Regions from separate parts of the Paenibacillus sp. FSL P4-0176 genome, predicted to be linked through region 3. Evidence: riboswitches for the same ligand, from Rfam matches in the RefSeq annotation. Region 3 holds a riboswitch; each other region holds the start of a gene.
The links. A riboswitch is a leader RNA that binds a small molecule or an ion and turns the genes downstream of it on or off. The one in region 3 is predicted to bind S-adenosylmethionine.
Positions count from the first base shown of each region.

Region 1: another riboswitch for S-adenosylmethionine. It lies ahead of mmuP (S-methylmethionine permease); the one in region 3 lies ahead of MKY95_RS27610 (methionine ABC transporter ATP-binding protein).
Region 2: another riboswitch for S-adenosylmethionine. It lies ahead of metA (homoserine O-succinyltransferase); the one in region 3 lies ahead of MKY95_RS27610 (methionine ABC transporter ATP-binding protein).

Region 1 covers NZ_CP150242.1:6,308,926-6,312,208, forward strand. Annotated here, with positions in the region: gene mmuM (homocysteine S-methyltransferase) at 1-305, opposite strand, end outside; gene mmuP (S-methylmethionine permease) at 283-1,695, opposite strand; SAM riboswitch class I at 1,788-1,889, opposite strand; gene MKY95_RS29085 (Ger(x)C family spore germination protein) at 1,960-3,162, opposite strand; gene MKY95_RS29090 (spore germination protein) at 3,159-3,283, opposite strand, start outside.
Region 2 covers NZ_CP150242.1:2,036,679-2,039,961, reverse strand. Annotated here, with positions in the region: gene MKY95_RS09530 (PLP-dependent transferase) at 1-887, opposite strand, end outside; gene metA (homoserine O-succinyltransferase) at 912-1,829, opposite strand; SAM riboswitch class I at 2,066-2,189, opposite strand; gene corA (magnesium/cobalt transporter CorA) at 2,641-3,283, shown strand, end outside.
Region 3 covers NZ_CP150242.1:5,979,483-5,982,765, forward strand. Annotated here, with positions in the region: gene MKY95_RS27600 (MetQ/NlpA family ABC transporter substrate-binding protein) at 1-330, opposite strand, end outside; gene MKY95_RS27605 (methionine ABC transporter permease) at 405-1,064, opposite strand; gene MKY95_RS27610 (methionine ABC transporter ATP-binding protein) at 1,065-2,099, opposite strand; SAM riboswitch class I at 2,226-2,367, opposite strand; gene MKY95_RS27615 (Cthe_2314 family HEPN domain-containing protein) at 2,497-3,213, opposite strand.

The DNA.
Region 1 (3,283 bases), 330 kb from region 3:
GCCAGTTCCACCGTCTTGCGGATCAGCTCCAGTGCAGCCTGTTCATCAATCCTTCTCTTGCGGAAACCATCCACCGTCGCCTGATAACTGGATGTAATCGCACAGTCGGCTCCTGCTCGAAAATAATCTGCATGGACCTGAACAATAACATCCGGATTCTCAAGCAACACACGAGCAGACCATAGTGGATCATCGAGATCACATCCATGCTGTTCGAGTTCCGTAGCCAACGCTCCATCCAGAATCATGACCGGATGTTCACGAAGGATCTGTTCCATGGGGTTAGTCTGTTGTTCTTGCGTCATGTACTTGTCCTCTTTTCTTATTCACACGTTCTGTCAGATAATAAGCAGCGTAACATACTGCGATAAACGGAACCCCACAATACAGCGCAATTCGCTGTGTCGGGTCAAAGGCAATACCTATGCATGAAGCCAGGCATAATATAAATGAAACAATTGGTACCACCGGATACAGTGGTGTGCGGTAGACCAGATCTTTGACCGCATGTCCTTCCCGGATATATTGTCTGCGGAACATGTATTGGGAAGCGCTGATGCTCATCCATACCGCAACGACAGCCAGACCTGAAATGGAAACCAGCGTAATATACACCGTACCTGGCGCAATGATGCTGGACAGCAAGGCCAGCGCACCACCCACCATACTAATCAGAAGTGCATTCAGCGGTACTCCGCTTTTGGTCAATTTGGCAAACCACGGAGAGATCGTTCTTTTGTCAGCCAGAGACCAGAGCATACGTGAAGATGCATACAGGCCTGAATTGGCAGCAGAGAGAATCGCCGTCAGAATAACAAAGTTCATAATGTCTGCTGCATAGGGTACACCCACCCGCTCCATTACCGCTACAAACGGACTTTCCAGTACACTGGCATCCGACATGGGCAGCAAGGCCGACAAGATAATAATCGTTCCGATGAAGAAAATAACCAAACGCCACAGCGTTGTATGAATAGCCTTTGGTATCGTCTTTTCCGGGTTCTCCGTCTCACCGGCGGCAATGCCGATTAACTCGGTGCCTGAGAAGGCAAAGTTTACAGCAAGCATGGTCATCAATATCGCTGTAGCCCCATGAGGGAACCACCCGGATGCGGTAATATTCGATAGAAATGGAGCCGGTTCAGAATCCGCCATGGGAATGAACCCAAACATGGCTGCGCCACCGATAATAATGAAGATTACGATAGTCACTACTTTTACAGATGAGAACCAGAACTCGGATTCCGCAAAAAATTTCACCGTTAGAGCGTTAAACAGAAAGATCATCAGTGCAAAAACCGCGCTCCATATCCATACGTTTACCGATGGGAACCAGCGCTGCATAAGCAATCCGGCGGCTGTGAATTCGGAGCCAAGCGCAACAGTCCAGGTTAACCAGTATAACCAAGCCACCGTGTAACCTGTTGCCGGTCCGATATATTTGGCTGCATAACTATGAAATGCTCCCGTCTCTGGCATATGAACAGACAGTTCACCAAGACAGAGCATCACCAGATATACAACGATGGCTCCGATCAGATAGGACAGAATGGTTCCCAGTGGTCCCGCCTGCTGAATCGTGTAACCTGAGCTGAGGAATAATCCCGTTCCAATGACTCCTCCGAGAGAGAGCATGACCACATGCCGTGCCTGCATTTTCCGCTGAAAATGCCCTTTGTCGTTGTTGTTCTCCATACCTGCTGCTCCCCTACTTCTTCATCCAGAAAAAACAAAAAAGACCCACTCTGCCTAAAGAGTGCGCCGTTACTGACAAATAAAAACAAACGCTCCTATCTATCAGGCTTTCACCCGCTGGAATTAGCACAGTATCCTTCAGATCTGTTGCTGAGGTTTCTAAGGGCCAGTCCCTCCACCTCTCTGGATAAGAAAATGATTTTTTACTAATATAGCGATCTATCATGAATGTGTCAACAATTAAATAATATATGGCACACCTCGCTATTCGGTGGAAGACCCCGGATTCGTGATGGTGGTCTTTACCTCATAGGTGATCGGCACGGTGCTAAAAATTTTATCCCAATCGTCTTTGACTTTTTTCCATGTTTTAGGTTCTTTAATACGCAAGCTATCCCGAAAATCCGCAACATCTACTTTATAGGTATGCTGCAGTTTGTATAACAACTGTCGAATCTGTTGTTTGGCAAGTTCAGCAAATTCTTTTTCCAATTCACTGAGATACGCACCTTTTTCCTCTTCCTCGGGAGCACGCCAATCCTCCATCAACCAGCCTTCGGATTCAGTTTTCACATGGAATGAAATATCATCGCCAACCACTTTTGGAATTATTGTTGTTTTTTTCTTCTTCATTTCATATACAACAGTGAACCCCTCTTTATTGTATGTCTTCAAGATACCTCCTTTTTCTTTAGGTCTGAGCCAAGATAGCCCTTCTAGATCCGTTTGGCTGAGTTCCCCGATGAATTTTGTTGTTTTCCCATCAAAGATACTGGCACCGGAGAACTTGTCCTCTCCATTGAAGTTCAGTACATTCTGGAGCAAAAAGCTGGAACCGGATTGCATTTGTGCATCTAATTTGGAGAGTAGAACGGGGTCCAGGATTTTATTGGACAAGTATGAATTACCGGTAATACCTGTAAGATAAAATGCTGGAATCCGGGAAGGATCATCTGAAGTCAGAACATCAACAGCGCGATGATGGCTAATCAACACCAGACAGTTAGGACGAATATCGTTATCCCGAAGTACAAAATCCAGCAGCTGGTCCAGACCATACTTTTTGGCGATATCCTTGGACACAACGATAACCTTCAGATGATGTCCGATGAGCGGATGATCTCGTCTCAGTGCAAACTGACGAAAGATTTGCAGCAAGGAATCTCCGGTAAGCTGTTCATTGGAATAGGACGTTTTACCAGAAGCAGGCGAACCGGATTGTTGGCTCTTCTGACTGCTGGAATTACCCGGAGCAATCTGTACCGTGGCTGTCACATTGTTCTGCTTGGAATACCCTCCTCCCTGATTGGCGATGTTCTCCTCAAATTCCGTCTCTTTGCCGATATCGATCCCGAGACCAACGTAGACACTTAGATCCTCTATCTCTCGACTGCTCCAACATCCGGATATCGTTAAGAGAATGCATAATACAGTGGCTAAGCGTAACAACATGCGGAATGTAATCATGCATGCTTGCCTCCTTTTTTGCGAATCAGACTTAACAACAGTAGTACCAGAGGTAAAATGCCAAACAAAAATACGGACACATTGCCTAGCATATCTCCTAGTACGAAGGTATCATCCACTG
Region 2 (3,283 bases), 3.3 Mb from region 3:
GATTGTTTATTCTGTATCTCATACCCTGGATGATCGGATAGTCCTGGATGATACACTTCAACCACCGCTGGGTGCTCAAGCAAGTATTTGGCAATAGTAAGTGCATTGTGCTCATGACGCTCCATGCGAAGAGCCAGCGTTTTCATACCTTTCATCAACTGGTAGGAGTCACTTGGAGATAATACGGCTCCAATAGAATTATGCAGGAACGCCATCTCTGCAGATAACGCCTCACCTTTGGTAATAATTAGTCCGGCGAGCACATCATTATGTCCGCCCAGATATTTGGTAGCGCTATGAATGATGATATCGGCCCCCAGTTCAATCGGACGTTGGAAAAATGGAGTCAACAACGTGTTGTCAACAATGGTCAACAGGTTGTAACTTTTCGCCCAGGAAGCAACGGCTTCCACATCGGTGATCATCATCAGTGGGTTGGTTGGTGTCTCAATAAATACAGCTTTTGTATTCGGTTGACGAACCTTCTCCAGTGCTGCCAGGTCATTCGTGTCCACATAACTTGCAGTTACGCCGAAACGGGACAGAATACGTTCCAGCAGACGATAGGTTCCACCATACAGATCCAGCGATACAATCAGATGATCCCCTTGACCAAACATGGCGAAGATCGTTTGCAGCGCGGCCATTCCCGAGCTACAGGCAAAACCTGCATCACCGGACTCCAGCGCTGCGGCAGCTTCTTCCAATACTTTTCGGGTTGGATTAGTCGTACGAATATAATCAAACCCCGTGCTTTGTCCAAGCTTCGGGTGGCGAAACGCAGTGGATTGATAGATCGGAAAGTTAATGGCGCCTGTTACCGGTTCATTAATGGACCCAATTTGTGCTAAGCGGCTTTCGATTTTCAACTTGTTGTTGTCTTCCATTGCTGCATCCTCCTGTAATCTCGATTAGATTTGCGGGCCAATATCGTAAGGTGTTTCTTGATACACATAGTAATTGAGCCAGTTAGAGAATAATAAGTTGGCATGAGCGCGCCAAGTAGCTGGTGGCACACGGGAAGGGTCGTCATTCGGATAATAATGTCTAGGCAATGCGATATCCAAACCTTTGGCTGCATCCCGGTCATACTCCCACTTTAATGAGAACGGGTCATACTCGGCATGTCCTGTGGCAAAAATCTGTTTGCCGTCTTTGGTAGCAACCAGGAAGATCCCCGCTTCCTCGGATTCAGCCAAAATCTCTAAATTCTCATTCTTTTCAATATCTTCGCGTCTCACTTCCGTATGACGGGAATGTGGAACGTTGAATACTTCATCGAATCCACGCAACAATGGAACATGTGGTTTATTAATGGTATGTGGGAAAACGCCAAAACACTTTTCATCAAGTGCAACCTTGGGTACATCAAAATGATGGTATAAACCTGCCTGGGAAGCCCAACATATGTGGAGGGTTGAAGTCACATTGGTTTTGGTCCATTCGAAGATCTCCTGGATTTCATTCCAATAGTTCACGTCTTCGAAATCCATCTGTTCCACCGGGGCACCCGTAATGATCATTCCATCGAAACGGCGGTGCTCAATCTCATCAAAGGTTTTATAGAACAGATCCAAATACTCCTGAGACGTATTCTTCGACGTATGGGATTTGGGATGTACGAGAACGACATCCACCTGAATAGGCGTGTTTCCCACCAGACGAAGCAATTGTGTTTCGGTCGTTTCCTTTGTGGGCATCAGGTTTAATATAGCGATACGGAGTGGACGAATATCCTGCTGATATGCAGAAGTTTCATCCATGACGAAGATATTCTCTCCTTCAAGTACTTCTTTTGCTGGCAGAGTATCGGGTATTTTGATTGGCATAGTAAGTCTAACTCCTCCTTGTGCATAGATAGATGCAGCCACCCCTGGCTTGATATCTTCACATCAATACAGTTATAGACTGCCTTGAGCTTGTAAAAACATTGAATTGCTCTTTCATCCAACGTTACAAACAACCTCAAGTTCCTTAGCGAAAATCACTGCTGAGAAGTCGGGGCATATAACAAAGACCTTCCTCGGATTTCGAGAAAGGTCATATGTAAAAAAGATATGCGCCTCTCTCATCTCTCAGTTACAACAGTGCCACCTGACACTTAGTCGCTGCAAGAATTAGCACCGTGCGGTATACCGCCGGTTGCCGGGTTTCATCGGGCCAGTCCCTCCACCTACTCTTGATAAGATTTCGCTGTATTAGATTGTAATTAAATATGGTTCACCGTCTACTTTATTACATTAATGCCCTCACGTCAAGATGCAGTTCGATGTCTGCTTCCCAGATCGGAACCGTTCATCATCCGTTGTCATAGACTGCCTCAGGGCGCGAAATAGACACATTTTTGCGCTTGAAAGCACCTTGTACCAGCGGTATACTAAACAAGGTGTTATAAACCCTTATGTGAGAGGTGACATATTAAATGGATGGCGACCCGAGGCCTGACTGGCAGCCGAATTCCGACAAACTGCATAAAGAATTAACATCAGCATGCCGGCAGCGGGACGTGACTTCCGTTTGATTATATAGTGAACGCAGCCCTGATCTCCAGGCTCCGCTGCCGACCGGCTGATTTGTTCTTTTTGCGCCCATAATGATAATATCCGCCAAGTTGGCGGGTGCAGAAGGAGTAGATTAACGATGAAAATCCGGTTGGTAAACAACGGTGTATTTATTCCGGTGGACGACATTCAGCAGGCGCTGACTCCACCAGCGGAAGGATTTTACTGGATTGATGCAGACATAGACGATTTGGCGGTACTTCAGCCGCTGTTCTTGATGCATGATCTGGCTGTGGAAGACTGTCTTAGTGACGAAGAACAACGTCCGAAGATTGAAATTTATGAGAACCATTATTTTATTGTGATTAATAGCATTCGTTTTGATGATGAAGAGATATTTCTACGTGCGGTCAACTTATTCCTCGGCAGACATTTCATTATTAGTGTTACCAAGCACAAGGTCAGCGAATTGCGCACACTGAAACCCATCCTGTGGGAACAGGAAATCAGTACACCGGATCGTCTGCTGTATTTGCTGGTTGACTTGATTGTTGATAATTATTTCACCGTAGGTGACCGAATTGAAGCACGGATCGAGAAGCTTGAGGAAGACATTCTGATGCACACCAAAAAGTCACATCTGAATGAAATCATCGGGCTACGCAGTGAGATTCTGTGGCTGAAAAAAGTCCTTGGACCTCAGAAAGAGGTAATTAACACCTTGAATAAAAAAGATCTGCGTCTCATCGATGATCAACTGCAAAAGTATTTCAGTGACATCT
Region 3 (3,283 bases):
GTTGAATCCACGTTCTTTATTCTCTGTGTCCAGATATGGTTGGTGCTGGAAGAAGTTTGCATCCAATTTTTTGTCAGCAAGTTGCTGATTGGGTTGAACATAGTCGTTGAATGTAACGACTTGCAGACGGATACCTTGTGCTTCCAGTTCAGGCTTGATGCTTTCCAGAATCTCTGCGTGTGGTGTAGGTGAAGCTCCAACTTTCAATTCAACTGTACGAGGTGCACCTGCTGAATTGTCTGCGCCGCTATCGGCGTCCTTGTTGTTTCCGCAAGCTGCGAGAACCGCAATCAACATAAGACTAAGTAGAGCAAAAGACCATTTTTTCATGTGTAAAACCCCTTCTCTAATCATTTTGTCATGTGGCATCTGCATTAATGCATATCCATCATGTTATCTATGTGTTATTTCCTGGTGAAAAATGTAACCAAGCGATCTCCAGCCATCTGGAGAATTTGCACTAGAATGATCATCGACACTACGGATATGATCATAATTTCATTTTGATAACGGAAGTATCCATAGTTGATTGCCAGTGTTCCCAGACCTCCACCGCCAACCATGCCCGCCATCGCCGTATAGGAGACGAGCGTAACAATGGTGATCGTTATACCAGCAAGCAGTCCAGGCAGTGCCTCAGGCAGTAACACCCGTCTTACAATCTGTCCGGTCGATGCACCCATCGACTGTGCCGCTTCAATGACACCACGATCAACTTCTCGCAACGTCGTCTCCACCAAACGAGCAAAATAAGGAGCTGCTGAAATCACCAAAGGAGGTATAACGCCGAGCACCCCCGTAGCTGTACCGACGAGTATACGAGTGAATGGAATAAGAGCAACAATCAATATGATAAATGGGACTGAGCGCAAAATATTCACAATCAGGGATAGTATAGTGTACACTGCCCGTGACTTAATCGAAGCAGATCGGGCTGTCATGAATAGCAGTACTCCGAGCGGTAAACCTAAGATAACGGTAAACAAGCCTGATACACCCAAAATTTGCAGTGTCTCTATGGAAGCTTTACCAACCTCTTCCCAACGTACGGTTGAAAAATCCATCTAACGAAGCACCTCCACATCAAGTCCCTCAGCGGTTAATTCTGATATCGTCCGATCAATCGCATTTGAATCACCCTCGAACCGAACGGTCAGCTGCCCATAAGGAACCTGTTTGATCGTAGAGATTGTACCTTGCAGGATGGCAAAATCCACGCCTGTTTTACGTACCGTTCTAGACAAAATCGCTTCATACGTTTTGTTACCCAGAAAGGATATCTTCACAAGTTTGGAAGCAGCACCTGCCTGCAATTCAACGCCTGCATTTGCCAGAGCGGTCTCTTCCAGAGCAAGTCCAGCTTCATGGTCACGCATCATGAAGTCCCGCGTAATCGCATGCTGCGGCTTCAGGAACACGTCTGTTACAGGTCCTTGTTCCACAATGCCACCTTGATGAATGACAGCCACCTTGTCACAGATGTTCTGAATGACATGCATCTCATGTGTGATCAGCACAATCGTAAGGTTGTACTTTTCATTAATGTCGAGTAATAACTTAAGGATTGAATTTGTCGTCTGCGGATCAAGTGCCGAAGTTGCCTCATCACAGAGAAGAACATTTGGGTCACTTGCAAGTGCTCTCGCAATCCCTACACGTTGTTTTTGGCCACCCGATAATTGAGCCGGATATTTGCTGCTATGGTGCTCCAGACCAACCAGTGCGAGCATTTCCTTCACTTTGCGATCAATGGCTTCCTTGGGTGTATTCACAAGCTTTAGTGGAAAAGCTACATTGTCATATACCGTTGCCGAAGATAACAGATTAAAGTGTTGAAAAATCATCCCGATCTTGCGTCTCTGTTGCTGCAATTCGGTTTTGCTCAGTTCAGTCAGGTTGATTCCGTCGACCCATACCTCACCCTCCGTAGGCCGTTCCAGCAAATTAATGCAGCGAATCAATGTGCTTTTTCCAGCTCCGGAATGGCCAATCACACCGTAGATTTCACCCTTTTGGATGCTCAAATTCAGCTCGGATAACGCTGTTGTAGATTTTGCCCCTTTGCCGTACGTTTTCGTTAAACCTTTTAATTCAATCAATCGCACTTGCCCCTTTCCAAACACCTACATGTATCTTTACCCGATCTAAAGGAAAACTCCCCTTAAAGTACAAAAAAAGAGCCCTTTGCAGATACAAAGAGGGCTCTTCACGTGAAAGAATATACCTTCTCATCTGCCAAAATCGTGTCTTGCACCATTTTGTAGGAATTAGCACCTAACATCTATAACGAATGATACATGTATCATGTCATTACAAATCGGTTGCCGGGCTTCATCGGGCCTGTCCCTCCGCCGCTCTCGATAAGAAATATGTTGTTGTAGGATTTTATAAGTTCATGTAGTTTATGCTTTATAATGTGAACGTAACTTCCGAAATATCAGTTATATCCATGTAACATTCGATTGAAACTCAGTATATTCCAAGTATTCCGATTTGTCAAAGGGAATTATTTCTTTTCCATATTTTATTGATATAACTATAAGAGGCTGTTAACGTTTCACAGACCATATCCACGCCCTGACGCATTTCCTGCACATGCTGATTCAGATCCTCCAATTTCACTTTACCTTGCAAGGTCTGGTGTAACTGCCACAGGTCATCGTGCATTTCTGAGTTCATGTAGTGAATTTCCATATTACGTCGCTTGCGCAGCTTGCTCATCGGTTCACGATAAGAGTCCTTGATCTGTATTAATTGCAATGCAAGATCATGATGCTCCCTTGCATAGTCGAACTGCCTTAACACAGTAAAATAAGAAAAATGCGCTTTGGTATTGGAAGTATTCAGCTGGAATATTTCATTTAATACCGTGCCGACTTTATCCAGAATGGCAAAGCAGCGGATAAAGCCATCTTTGTAGAAATACACATACCGTGCATACTCGGCTTTTTCAGTCGGCGTCATATCATCCGTTGATCCTGCAACGACCTTTTTACGAAAATGAGCAGCAGCGAAACAGCTTTGCTCCAGTTCATCCAGTGAGGAGATGAGTCCCTGAGTCCACACATACAGTTTCCGATAGTCATGCGTGGGATCATGGTCCACATGCATTTGTCGTTGAAATAGCTCAAGCGTATGCGCCATTGCGTCCATCGCTGCCTTCAATTTACCTTCGTTTATACGCGGCTTTTCCCCCAACAACGTTCGCAGCATATCTAACCTCCTCTTTTCCAAATCAACAAGAATTCATCACCGTAAACGAAACATCATTCATTCCGTGTAA